2 regions of the Gracilibacillus sp. HCP3S3_G5_2 genome follow, and region 1 is predicted to be linked to the other one. Evidence: a T-box and tRNA genes for the amino acid it is inferred to sense, from the RefSeq annotation. Region 1 holds a T-box; the other holds one or more tRNA genes.
The links. The T-box of region 1 lies ahead of alaS (alanine--tRNA ligase). A T-box ahead of a tRNA ligase gene usually reads a tRNA of that ligase, here a tRNA-Ala.
Positions count from the first base shown of each region.

Region 1 (5,776 bases):
TACTTCTTCCACCATATCCCATTCGTCGTCTGATTCAATATGGAATAACGCAAGGTCATCGTCATTCTCCTTTTCCTCATAACGGAATGCGAACACTTCTACTTCTTCATCTTCTTTTTGTTCCGCTGGTACTACTGCCACGTATGATTGTTCTGTTTGGTCGACGTCAAATGTAAACAGTACTTCAAACAAGTGCTCTTCACCATTATCATCCGGAATGATAATTCGTTCTTTTTCTTCTAATGCCATTAGTAATCCTCCTTTATGGTTGACTATTCAAATAACCTTGCAAAATCATGACAGCTGCCATCTTGTCAATCACTTTCTTCCTTTTAGAGCGGCTCATATCTGCCTCTAATAGCACTTTCTCGGCAGCCATCGTTGTGAGTCGCTCATCCCAAAGAATCACATCTAACGAAAATGCATCTTCGATAAACTTTGCAAAGTCTTGAGAGGCTTCACCTCTAAAGCCGATTGAACCATCCATATTTTTGGGTAAGCCAATAACGACTTTTTCTATAGTATGTTCATCGATCAGTTGTTTAAACGTATCTTTTACTGAATCGTAATCTGGTTCCTGCCAATGAATCGTTGTTAATCCTTGTGCAGTCCAGCCAAGTGCATCACTGACCGCTACTCCGATCGTTTTTGTTCCTACATCAAGTCCTAATACTTTTGTCATTTCTTATTATTGGCGCTGATATAATACTTCACTAATTCTTCAATGATTTCATCGCGCTCAATTCTCCTTATCAAATTTCGTGCATCCTTATGTCGTGGAATATAAGCCGGGTCACCTGATAATAAATATCCAACAATTTGATTGATCGGATGATATCCTTTTTCCTCGAGCGCATTATGCACTAAAAGCAACACTTCCTCTACATTCTGCTCAACGGGCTCTTCAGAAAAATCAAATTTCATTGTCTTGTCCATTCCATCCATGGAAGCACCCCCAAATATAATTACAACGGATTGTATCTATCTATTATACCTTTTATTAATAAAAATTACCAAAATTATTGAACCTCTTGCGCATATTTTTTCACATAGGCAAGTGCATCTGCTAATTTCGTTGCATCTTTCCCACCTGCTTGTGCCATATCTGGACGGCCACCACCGCCACCACCACAAATCTTGGCAGTTTCTTTAATTAAATTTCCAGCATGGTATCCTTTGGCTACTAAATCTTTGGTAACTCCTGATGCTAACTGTACCTTGTCATTATTGACTGCCGCAAGCAAAATAATACCTGATTCTAACTTTTGTTTCATTTCATCTACCATTTGACGTAATTGATTCATATCGGATACATCTACTTTTTTAGCTAATACATTGATGCCATTTATCTCTTCGACATCGTCTAAGATCGATGACGCCTCTAATTGCGAAAGTTTTGCACGTAATGATTCGATTTGACGCTGTTGTTCCTTCATATCCTTAAACAACATTTCTAAACGTTCAGGTACTTGGTCTTCTTTTGTTTTCAATTGATTAGCCGCTGTTTGTAACAATTGATGCTTACCATTCACAAATTGATAGGCACTTTTGGCTGTCACAGCTTCGATTCTTCGTGTGCCGGCGCCGATGCCTGATTCTGAGACGATTTTAAATAAGCCGATTTCAGCAGAATTTTGAACATGGCAGCCCCCACACAATTCGATACTGTAATCCCCAATTTCAACAACTCGTACGATATCCCCATACTTTTCACCAAATAAAGCCATGGCCCCCATTGCTTTAGCTTCCTGAATGCCTTTATTACTAATAGAAACAGGAAGCGAGGCCCAGATTTTTTCGTTTACTTTTTGTTCAATCTCTGTCATTTCTTGTTCAGTTACTGCGCCGAAATGAGAGAAATCAAAGCGTAAACGATCACTTGCAACTAGTGAACCAGCTTGATTGACGTGATCACCTAAAACATCCTTTAACGCCTGATGCAACAAGTGTGTTGCCGTATGATTTTTAATAATATACTGGCGTGCTGTCTGGTCTACCTGTGCATGAACAGATTGCTCTTTTGTTAAAGATCCTTCCTTAATTAAAATACGATGAAGGTTTTGTCCATTTGGAGCTTTCTGAACATCTTGTACCTCTGCATAGCCACCATCAAAGGAAAGAATCCCCTTATCAGCAATCTGTCCTCCACTCTCTGCATAAAAAGGAGTTTCTGCTAAAATGACATATGCTTCATTTCCTGCTGTAACAGCCTCCACACGCTTTTTATTAGCTACTATTTCAAGGACTGTTGTTTCTGCTTGTAAAGAATCATATCCTACAAATGAACTTTCGGAAGTAATTTGATTTAATTCACCATCTTGGATTTGCATCGAATCGACTTTTTGACGTGCATTACGTGCTCTGTCACGCTGCTTCGTCATTTCTTGTTCGAAACCATCCTCATCAATCGCAAATCCAGCTTCACCTGCATATTCCTCTGTTAGCTCTTTAGGAAATCCGTACGTATCATAAAGACGGAATACTTCCTCACCCGGAAATACTTTATTTCCTTTTGCTTTTTCTTGAGCAATAATTTGGTGGAAAATTTGTAAGCCATCCTGTAATGTTTCATGAAAACGGTCTTCTTCCGTTTTTATCACATTCTGAATAAAGTCTGTTTTATTTTTTACTTCCGGATAGAAAGCTTCCATAATCGTACCGACTACAGGAACAAGCTGGTACATAAATGGCTTCTCAATTCCGATTTGTTTTGCATATCTAACCGCTCGCCGTAAGAGTCGGCGTAATACGTAGCCACGTCCCTCATTCGAAGGTAAAGCACCATCACTCACCGCAAACGTGACCGTTCGGATATGATCGGCAATAACCTTAAATGCCACATCAGCATCTTCATTCGTATTATAGGTAGTATTAGCAAGCTCTTCAGTTGCTTGAATAATAGGTAAGAATAAATCTGTTTCAAAATTTGTTTGTGTACCTTGAATCACGCTAACAAGACGTTCAAGTCCCATCCCTGTATCAATGTTTTTCTTTGGCAACGGTGTGTACGTATCGTCAGGATTATGGTTAAACTGCGAAAACACCAGATTCCAGATCTCTAAGTAGCGTTCATTTTCACCGCCAGGATACAATTCTGGATCATTTGCATCATTACCATAAGCTTCGCCACGGTCATAGAATATTTCGGTATTTGGCCCGCTTGGTCCTTCCCCAATATCCCAGAAATTCTCTTCTAGTCGAATAATGCGGTCTTCCGAAAGACCAATTTTATCACGCCAAAGCACATATGCTTCCTCATCTTCCGGGTGTACCGTAACAGATAATTTCTCCGGGTCAAACCCGATCCATTTGTCACTGGTTAGAAATTCCCAAGCATAGTCAATTGCTTCTTCTTTGAAATAATTGCCAATGGAGAAGTTGCCTAACATTTCAAAAAAAGTATGATGTCTTGCCGTATAACCTACATTGGTGATGTCATTCGTACGAATTGATTTTTGTGCATTCGTAATCCGCGGATTCTCTGGAACAACTCGACCATCAAAGTATTTTTTTAAAGTGGCAACACCACTATTGATCCATAATAATGTTGGATCATCTTTCGGTACTAAGGATGCACTTGGTTCCACTGCATGACCTTTTTCTTTAAAAAAGTCCAAAAACATTTGCCGTACTTGAGCAGATGTTAAATTATTCATCATTATTCGCCTCCGTTTAATTTGGTTTCTCTCAAAATATAAAAAACTCCCATCTCTGCCTATCATAGCAGGGACGAGAGTTATATCCGCGGTACCACCCTAATTACAGTCTAAGTGACTGTCACTTTGACATCTGTAACGGAGATGGAACCGGCAGGAATTAGCTGCACTCCAAACTAGCTTCCTGAATCAGAGCATTTAGAATTTCTTTCAGCCACGGAAATTCCTCTCTTAAAACGGTAATCCAGTACTAAGGTTTTTCTTCGTTTTCATTTATTTCACTTCGTTAGCATATTATAGATAACATTTGATTATCTGTCAATTGCTTTTACCTGTCTAATAATCAATGGGACGGCAACTCTGGCTACTGCAAGTAAGGGCACTGCTAAAATCATCCCAATAATGCCAGCTGTGTTTGCCGCAATAAATAATACCAAGATTAGATAAACAGGATGAATGTGTATACTTTTGCCTACTATAAACGGTGATAGTAAATTGCCTTCTGTTATTTGAACAGCTAAAACTACTAGAAGTACATAGAAGACCATTTTGGTTGACATCGTAAAGGCAATCAAAAGCGCAGGAATTGCTCCTATGATTGGTCCGAAGTATGGAATGAAATTAGTGAAACCAATAATGGTTGCTAATACGACTGCATAATTCATTCCAATTATTCGAAACAAGCAATAACTGATTAACCCAACGAAAAAACAGACTAATATTTGACCACGAATGTACTTTCCCAAGCTTTCTTCCATATCATGCGCAAGTCTCTTCGTAAAAGGTTGATATTTTAGTGGTACTATTTTCAAAATACTTCTCTGTAATTGTTGATAGTCCTTCAAAAAATAAAAGGCTAAAATGGGTATAACCGCTAGCATAACAAAAATATCGAACAACATCGGGATATTCCTAAGTAGATTGGTTATTTGTTCACCTAGTGTTGTTTCAATATTTTCAAAGAATTCATCTAAATTATCGTGAAATCCCTCAGGCAGAAATGAGGTTTGATCATAAATGCCATAAATAAAGGAACGATATGATTCTACGTATTGTGGAATATTTTGCTGCATTTCCTGAATTTGCTTCATCCACAGTGGGAAGGATATATAAATACCATAACCAGATACTCCAAAAAAAAGGAGATATATAAAAATAATAGCCAACGGTCGTGGAATGTGCAAACGATGGATTTTTTCAACGACTGGATGTAATAAATAAGCGATTAAACCGGCAACTAAAAAAGGCGCTAGTATCTGTAAAAGAACGATTAGCACATGCTTATAAAAAGGAAATAATATATACATTAAGTATAGAAACAAAACTGCCAGACAAAGAATAATCAATTGAAGAACGATACGAATTCTTGATTGATTGGACTTCATTACCTTTCTACACGTCTTTCCTCATCAGAAAATAAATCATCTAATGAGCTTAACGATCCGTCCATTTCTACTTCATGCAGATGCAGCATATTATTCTGGACAGATAATTCAATAAAGCAATCCCAGCAATAATATTGCTCGGGACCGATAATTCCGATATTCTTGCTGCGACAATTCGGACAAATCACTTACATTCCCTCACTTTTACATTTTTATTTTTCAGCCTTTCCTATTTGGAGGGAATTATACATAGGAATGCTAAAGAAATCCGTGAAAATCAGCAGTTGGATGAAAAGCACGTTTATCATCTTGTTGGAAGTGATCGAAACAGCTTCGAAAAATGTAAAACCACTCAAGATATGAGTTTTCTTATCGTTTTTTAATCAGCTCATAACTCCAAGTAGTAATGATTATTTTTTTCTACTATTTTTCGAACTTACTAACATTGCTAAATTACCCCAACCACAAAGAAACATTACTTTTCACTATTTTACCTCCTTAACCATCTTTTATATCTACGCCTTTACTTATCATTCTAATGCTAGCCCATTCACTTCTTCATTTAATATAACTCTTCACTACCTAATACCCATACTTAGGTGTGTAACAGAGACGAAAAATTATTTCTTTATTCCCTTACTCGAACGAAAAAAATGAAACGCTTTAATTTTATGGTTGATATTCTGCAAAAATCATGTTATATTTTTCGATAATCATATATAGGATTTTAAATCA
Region 1 covers NZ_JBQHXU010000003.1:162,003-167,778, forward strand. Annotated here, with positions in the region: gene ACTNEP_RS05815 (DUF1292 domain-containing protein) at 1-249, opposite strand, end outside; gene ruvX (Holliday junction resolvase RuvX) at 263-682, opposite strand; gene ACTNEP_RS05825 (IreB family regulatory phosphoprotein) at 679-945, opposite strand; gene alaS (alanine--tRNA ligase) at 1,020-3,656, opposite strand; T-box leader at 3,723-3,929, opposite strand; gene ACTNEP_RS05835 (AI-2E family transporter) at 3,968-5,041, opposite strand; gene ACTNEP_RS05840 (hypothetical protein) at 5,041-5,229, opposite strand.

Region 2 (5,776 bases), on a different contig from region 1:
TATCGACTACCGTATTTGTCGCCGTATCAATGACCGATATTGTATCACCCAATTCATTTGCGACGTAAGCACGCGTACCATCCGCAGTAAAACTAATTCCTTGAGGGCCGTTCCCTACCATAATGGTAGCTACCACTGTATTTGTCGCTGTATCAATAACCGAAACAGTGTCATCTTCATGATTGGAGACATAAGCGGTTGACCCATCTGGAGAGATTCCTATACCGAGCGGATCTTCGCCAACGATAATGGTAGTAATCACCGTATTTGTCGCTGTATCAATGACCGATACGGTGTTAGAAAAGAAATTTGGAACATAAGCTCTTGTCCCATTTGGCAAGACAGCTACTTCAAGAGGGGCATTTCCTACAGTAGTGGTAGCAGTAACCGTATTTGTTTCCGTATCAATAACCGATACGGTATCATTTGCTGGATCATTTATATCACCCGCATTAGTGACGTAAACGATGAAATTACACGAAATTGGGGGCGGGGAAGGGTTCCTGTAGAGAGTGATACAGTATGTCCCACTTTCACCTTCATCGGCTGTGATCGTAAAAGAAGTTGGATTATTCACAGATTGGGTATCCGTATTCCCTGGTGCTGCACTTAAAGAGATCGCTGGAGATGCGGCTCCTGCTGCCGTTACCGGTCCTGTGCTTGATACTGAATTGAACAATTGAAATGTTCCTGAACGATAACTACCAGCTGTTGCACTCCAAACTTCTTCAGCTGCTAGCGGGCCATTAAAATTTCCGCAAAAGCTCTCTTGCATAATCGGAAACGAGGGACAACAAGCTCCCATTCTTTTGGTGGATTTCATTTTCCTTCCTCCCTTCCATAAGATTCTTGACAGCCATGGTACATTTCTATCTTATCTATACAATTAATTTATAAAAATTCTTTGAAAAAGATTGTACATTTGTTACTAAAACAAATTTTGTGCTAGTTCATCATCTTTTCATATCTTTAACAGAGAGAGTATCAGCATCGCTGTCATGAACGGCAAAGTAGATGGATATTAAAGCAAATTTGCAATTTGTTATTCTCTGAGTTATCAAATCATAAAAACTTGCTGCAATCCCATCAAAATTATATAATAAAATTAATTTACGAATTCAACCTACTTGATTTTATAATGGGGCTGTAGTTCAGTGGGAGAATACTTGTCTGGCAGACAAGGGGTCACGGGTTCAAATCCCGTCAGCTCCATTCTTGACCAACCATATGTTAATAACTCCATCAAATCGTATCGCTCTTACTTGTTCTAATTACAGAACGAGAGGAGTGCTTCTTAATATAAAAGGCAACAGGTTACTATTTTTCCATTCATTCTTGTATTAAATCTACATAAAATAGGGAAAACGAATAAGAAGAAATATTCATACAATACTACCAAAGAGAAGGCGGTGAAGTAATGAAAATCGGTGTACCTAAAGAAATTAAAAGCAATGAAAATCGTGTGGCAATTACGCCTGCAGGAGTAATGATGCTGACACAAGCAGGTCATGAGGTGAGAATAGAGAGCGGGGCAGGTCTTGGTAGCGGTATTGAGGATGCTGCCTACAAAGGTGCAGGTGCAGAAATTGTTCCTTCAGCAGAAGAAGCATGGGCACAGGAATTAGTAGTGAAGGTAAAGGAGCCTCAACCGTCAGAGTTTTCTTTTTTTCGGAAAGATTTACTTCTTTTTACTTACTTACATTTAGCTGCTGAGCAAGAAGTGGCGGAAGCTTTATTAGAGCATAAAACGACAGGTGTTGCGTATGAAACGATTCAATTGGCAAATGGTGCTTTACCTTTATTAACGCCAATGAGCGAAATTGCAGGGCGGATGTCGGTGCAGGCAGGTGTTAGGTTTCTGGAAAAAACCTATGGTGGCAAAGGTGTACTTTCTAGTGGTGTACCGGGAGTTTCACCAGCCAATGTAGTGATTATCGGCGGAGGGATAGTAGGTACGAATGCAGCGAAAATAGCAATTGGGTTAGGTGCAAATGTTACGCTATTAGATATTAATATAGATCGTTTGCGTCAATTAGAGGATTTGTACCAAGGCAAAATTAGGACCTTGGCATCGAATGAATATAATATTGCAGAACAAGTAAAAACGGCAGATTTAGTAATAGGCGCTGTCCTAATTCCAGGTGCTAAAGCACCGAAGCTAGTCACAGAAGAGATGGTTAAAATGATGGAGCCAGGATCTGTCATTGTAGATGTAGCAGTGGATCAGGGTGGATCGATTGAAACGATTGACCGGGTTACAACGCATGAGAACCCTGTTTATGTTAAACATGACGTTATTCATTATGCCGTCGCTAATATCCCAGGTGCAGTGTCACAAACTGCTACGTTCGCACTGACAAACGCCACAGCACCATATATTTTAAATCTGGCAAACAAAGGATTAAAGAATTACCTTCTCACGGATCCTGCATTTGCCAAAGGGGTAAACACGTACCAAGGAAAGCTTGTTCATGAAGCTGTGGCAAAAGCGCTTGACAGACGATATACGGACCTAAGTTCCGTTTTGAATAGGCTAGGTAATCCAGCACAATAAATATTAAAATAAGAAGGTCACCGGATCTATTCCGGTGACCTTCTTCAGACCAAGCGCTTTTTACTGATAGAATGCTAATTCTGCTTCTATGGCTTTTTTTATTTTCGCTAATGTTTCCTCTGGAGTTTTGCCATGAACTCGTTGATTGTTAACCAGTGCATACGGTTTTAATCTGCATAATCCACAGAAATTTAAGCAGTCGTTAATTAAAACCGCTACCTCTGGATATTCTGATTCGATCATATTCTCTATATCAAATGTATTCATTAAATTGCTATCACAAATTTCTACAACCACGATTCCCATCCAATCACCCTTTGTTCATATCTTGCATTACTAATACAATTCCTATTGGCTAGCGAAGCTTATCGGGAGCCCGTTAAACCTTCCATCTATTCTTAACATTTGTACAACATGCTAGTACATTATCAATCAATAAGTCTTGAGAAGAGTAATTTAAACGAATCAAATTAGAGTATTGCCTTCTCTATCACAAGTTTAAAAAGAGTGGCACTAAGAAGGATACCACCACAGCACTAATTGTCATTGCTAACGCACTAACCGCGCCATCCTGTTCACCTAATTCTAAAGCTTTTGAAGTACCGATTGCATGTGAGGCTGTTCCGATTCCTATTCCTCGTGCAACGGGATGCTGAATACGAAATAATTTCAAAACGAGTGGTCCAAACATTGCACCACTAATTCCAGCTATCATTACAAATACTGCAGCAAGTGATAAATTCCCACCAGCTGTACCTGTTATACTTAATGCTACAGGTGTTGTAACTGATTTAGCCGCCACTGACTTGATAATCTCATCTTCAAACCCTAACCATTTTGCTCCTACGATACCAGTGATTACGCCAACAATCGAACCAGCAAATACGCCAACAAAAATCGTACGTGCATACTTTTTTATTAAATCCAGCTGACGATATAGTGGTAACGCGAGTGCTACAACGATTGGTCCAAGAAACAGATCAATCCATTGACCTCCGAGCATATACAATTGATAAGGAATATCGCTAAAGCTTAGAAATATAATGAAGAAACCAGAAGTTAAGAAAATCGGTAATGTAAAAGGGCTCGGATATTTACCATATAATTTTTTAGTACCAACATAAACGGCAATCGTGATGCCCAGAAAAATAACACCAATCCACAAATCAGTCATGAGCATTCACTTCTTTCTTTACTAACCAAGATGTAAGGACTCCATTAATGACGATGATTAAAAACGTGCTAATAACTACAAGTGGAATCATTAAACTTCCTTTACCATAAAAGAAATCTAAATATTGGACAACACCTACTGTTACAGGGACGAAGAAAATCGGCATATCCTTCATCAGTAAGTCAATTCCGTCAGCTATCCACTCCACTCGAATTATTTTTGCTGTCAACAACGCAAAAAAGAGCAACATGCCAATAACGCTGCCCGGTATGAATAATGAAAAAGCGGACTGAATGGTTTCACCGATATAATAAAATAGAAAAAGCACACTGATCTGTAAGATAATTTTTAGATATTTCATGATAAGGCCTCCGCTCTTATCATACGCCTTACAGAAGTATGTGCGCAAGTTTAATAATTTAGCTCCTTTTGCAAACATTCCTTACAATAGATGGTGCCATTATGTTGATAATATTTTTTAACAATTGTGGACCCCAGACTATCTTGTAGTCTACTGCGAAAAAAATATTCTTCATTAAATTGCAGTTGTCGTGAGCATTTGTCACATTTAATTTTTGCTATAAACATTTGTTCATCAGCTCCTGCTAACATAGTAACATATTCACAAGGTTATCAAGTAGTGAAAAGTTGGTATACTAACTCCAAACTACTTTATCCACAATATCCCCAAATACTCGTCTATTTTAGTGCTGAATAATCATCCTTATCAAAACAAGATCCACAACCCTTATGCACATTATGCACAGGGTTGTGGATAACTTTTGTGGGTAGTTACATTGCTTCTCCACCCTCAGCAAGAGATTCCTTATGAGAGAAGTAATTTTCTTTGGTAATAACGTATAAATCATAAACAGGCTGTTCCTGTTGAGCATTAATTTTTTCATGAATGTCAGGATAGATTTCGTTACCATACATGACAAAAGGGACTTTTAATATCGCTTTTAATGAACGTATATTTGTACGTCTAATTTTGATGAAAATAGCGTCCATTTCATGATGGTAAAAGAGTTCCTCAAAGAAAGCATCTTTCGCTAATTTATTGTAGCCTTTGCCAAAGTAAGGCTTGCCGATCCATGTCGCCAAAAAGCCTGCATTATTTTCTATATCAAACAAATTAATCGTCCCGATTGGGTTATACCATTCATCAAGAATAGTCCGAGAGATCAATTCACCACGTTCTTCCGCCTCGATGGTCTGCTTCGTTAAAAAGTAAAACTCGTCACTAGAATAAGCTTTATGTCTCACATATGGAAATACTTCCGGATCTGACATTAAATCAAATAAAACGGGAGCATCTTGGACGTCTCTATTTTTAAGCATAAAAAATCCCTCCTTAAACCTTGGAGGGTGAGAAGAAGACAGGAACATGGCATAGTAGTGTTCTTCTCACCCTCGAATTTTTATCAAACTTTAAACAAAAATTCGGGGTGGGAATCGAACCCACTAGAACCAGCTTTGCTAAAACTGGTGGCGCACCATTTGCCTTCCCTTACTATAAACTGCTCTGGCAGTAATACTTACGATTTCGTACCCCTATCTTACACAATAAACAGGATAATTGTAAATAGAAAATCCTAAAAAAATAGTAAAAAATTTTGAGTAAAATGAAGAAAAATTAAGAAAATTTACATTACGTTCATATAAGTGTCATAAATGAGCTTATATCATTAATTAAGACGATTAATTGCAAATTTTGGCTAATACTTGCTCGATGGTAGTATAATGAAAATCATACCGAATGGACGAGCATTTTTAGGTTAAACCTTTTTCTTATCAAAAACCTCCAATATTGTTTGTGGAACATACGTTTGTTTGATAAAATGAAAAAAGAGGTGATAAAATTGCCTGAGATTTCCAAAATAACGACCCAAAAGAAATCGAAGCACCGTTTTAATATTTTTTTAAAGGAAAATGAGCAAGAATATTACGGTTTTAGTGTGAATGAAGATATTCTAATTGAATATTATCTTCGAAAAGGGTTATTCCTTACAGCTGAGATGATCGAACAAATTCAAGAAAAAGATGAA
Region 2 covers NZ_JBQHXU010000007.1:224,458-230,233, forward strand. Annotated here, with positions in the region: partial or broken gene ACTNEP_RS12380 (YVTN family beta-propeller repeat protein) at 1-661, opposite strand, end outside; tRNA gene ACTNEP_RS12385 (tRNA-Ala) at 1,141-1,212, shown strand; gene ald (alanine dehydrogenase) at 1,418-2,554, shown strand; gene ACTNEP_RS12395 (DUF1450 domain-containing protein) at 2,615-2,860, opposite strand; gene ACTNEP_RS12400 (LrgB family protein) at 3,045-3,728, opposite strand; gene ACTNEP_RS12405 (CidA/LrgA family protein) at 3,721-4,089, opposite strand; gene ACTNEP_RS12410 (GNAT family N-acetyltransferase) at 4,521-5,069, opposite strand; gene recX (recombination regulator RecX) at 5,582-5,776, shown strand, end outside.
Region 2: it encodes a tRNA-Ala, which carries the amino acid that the T-box ahead of alaS (alanine--tRNA ligase) is inferred to sense. The anticodon was not compared.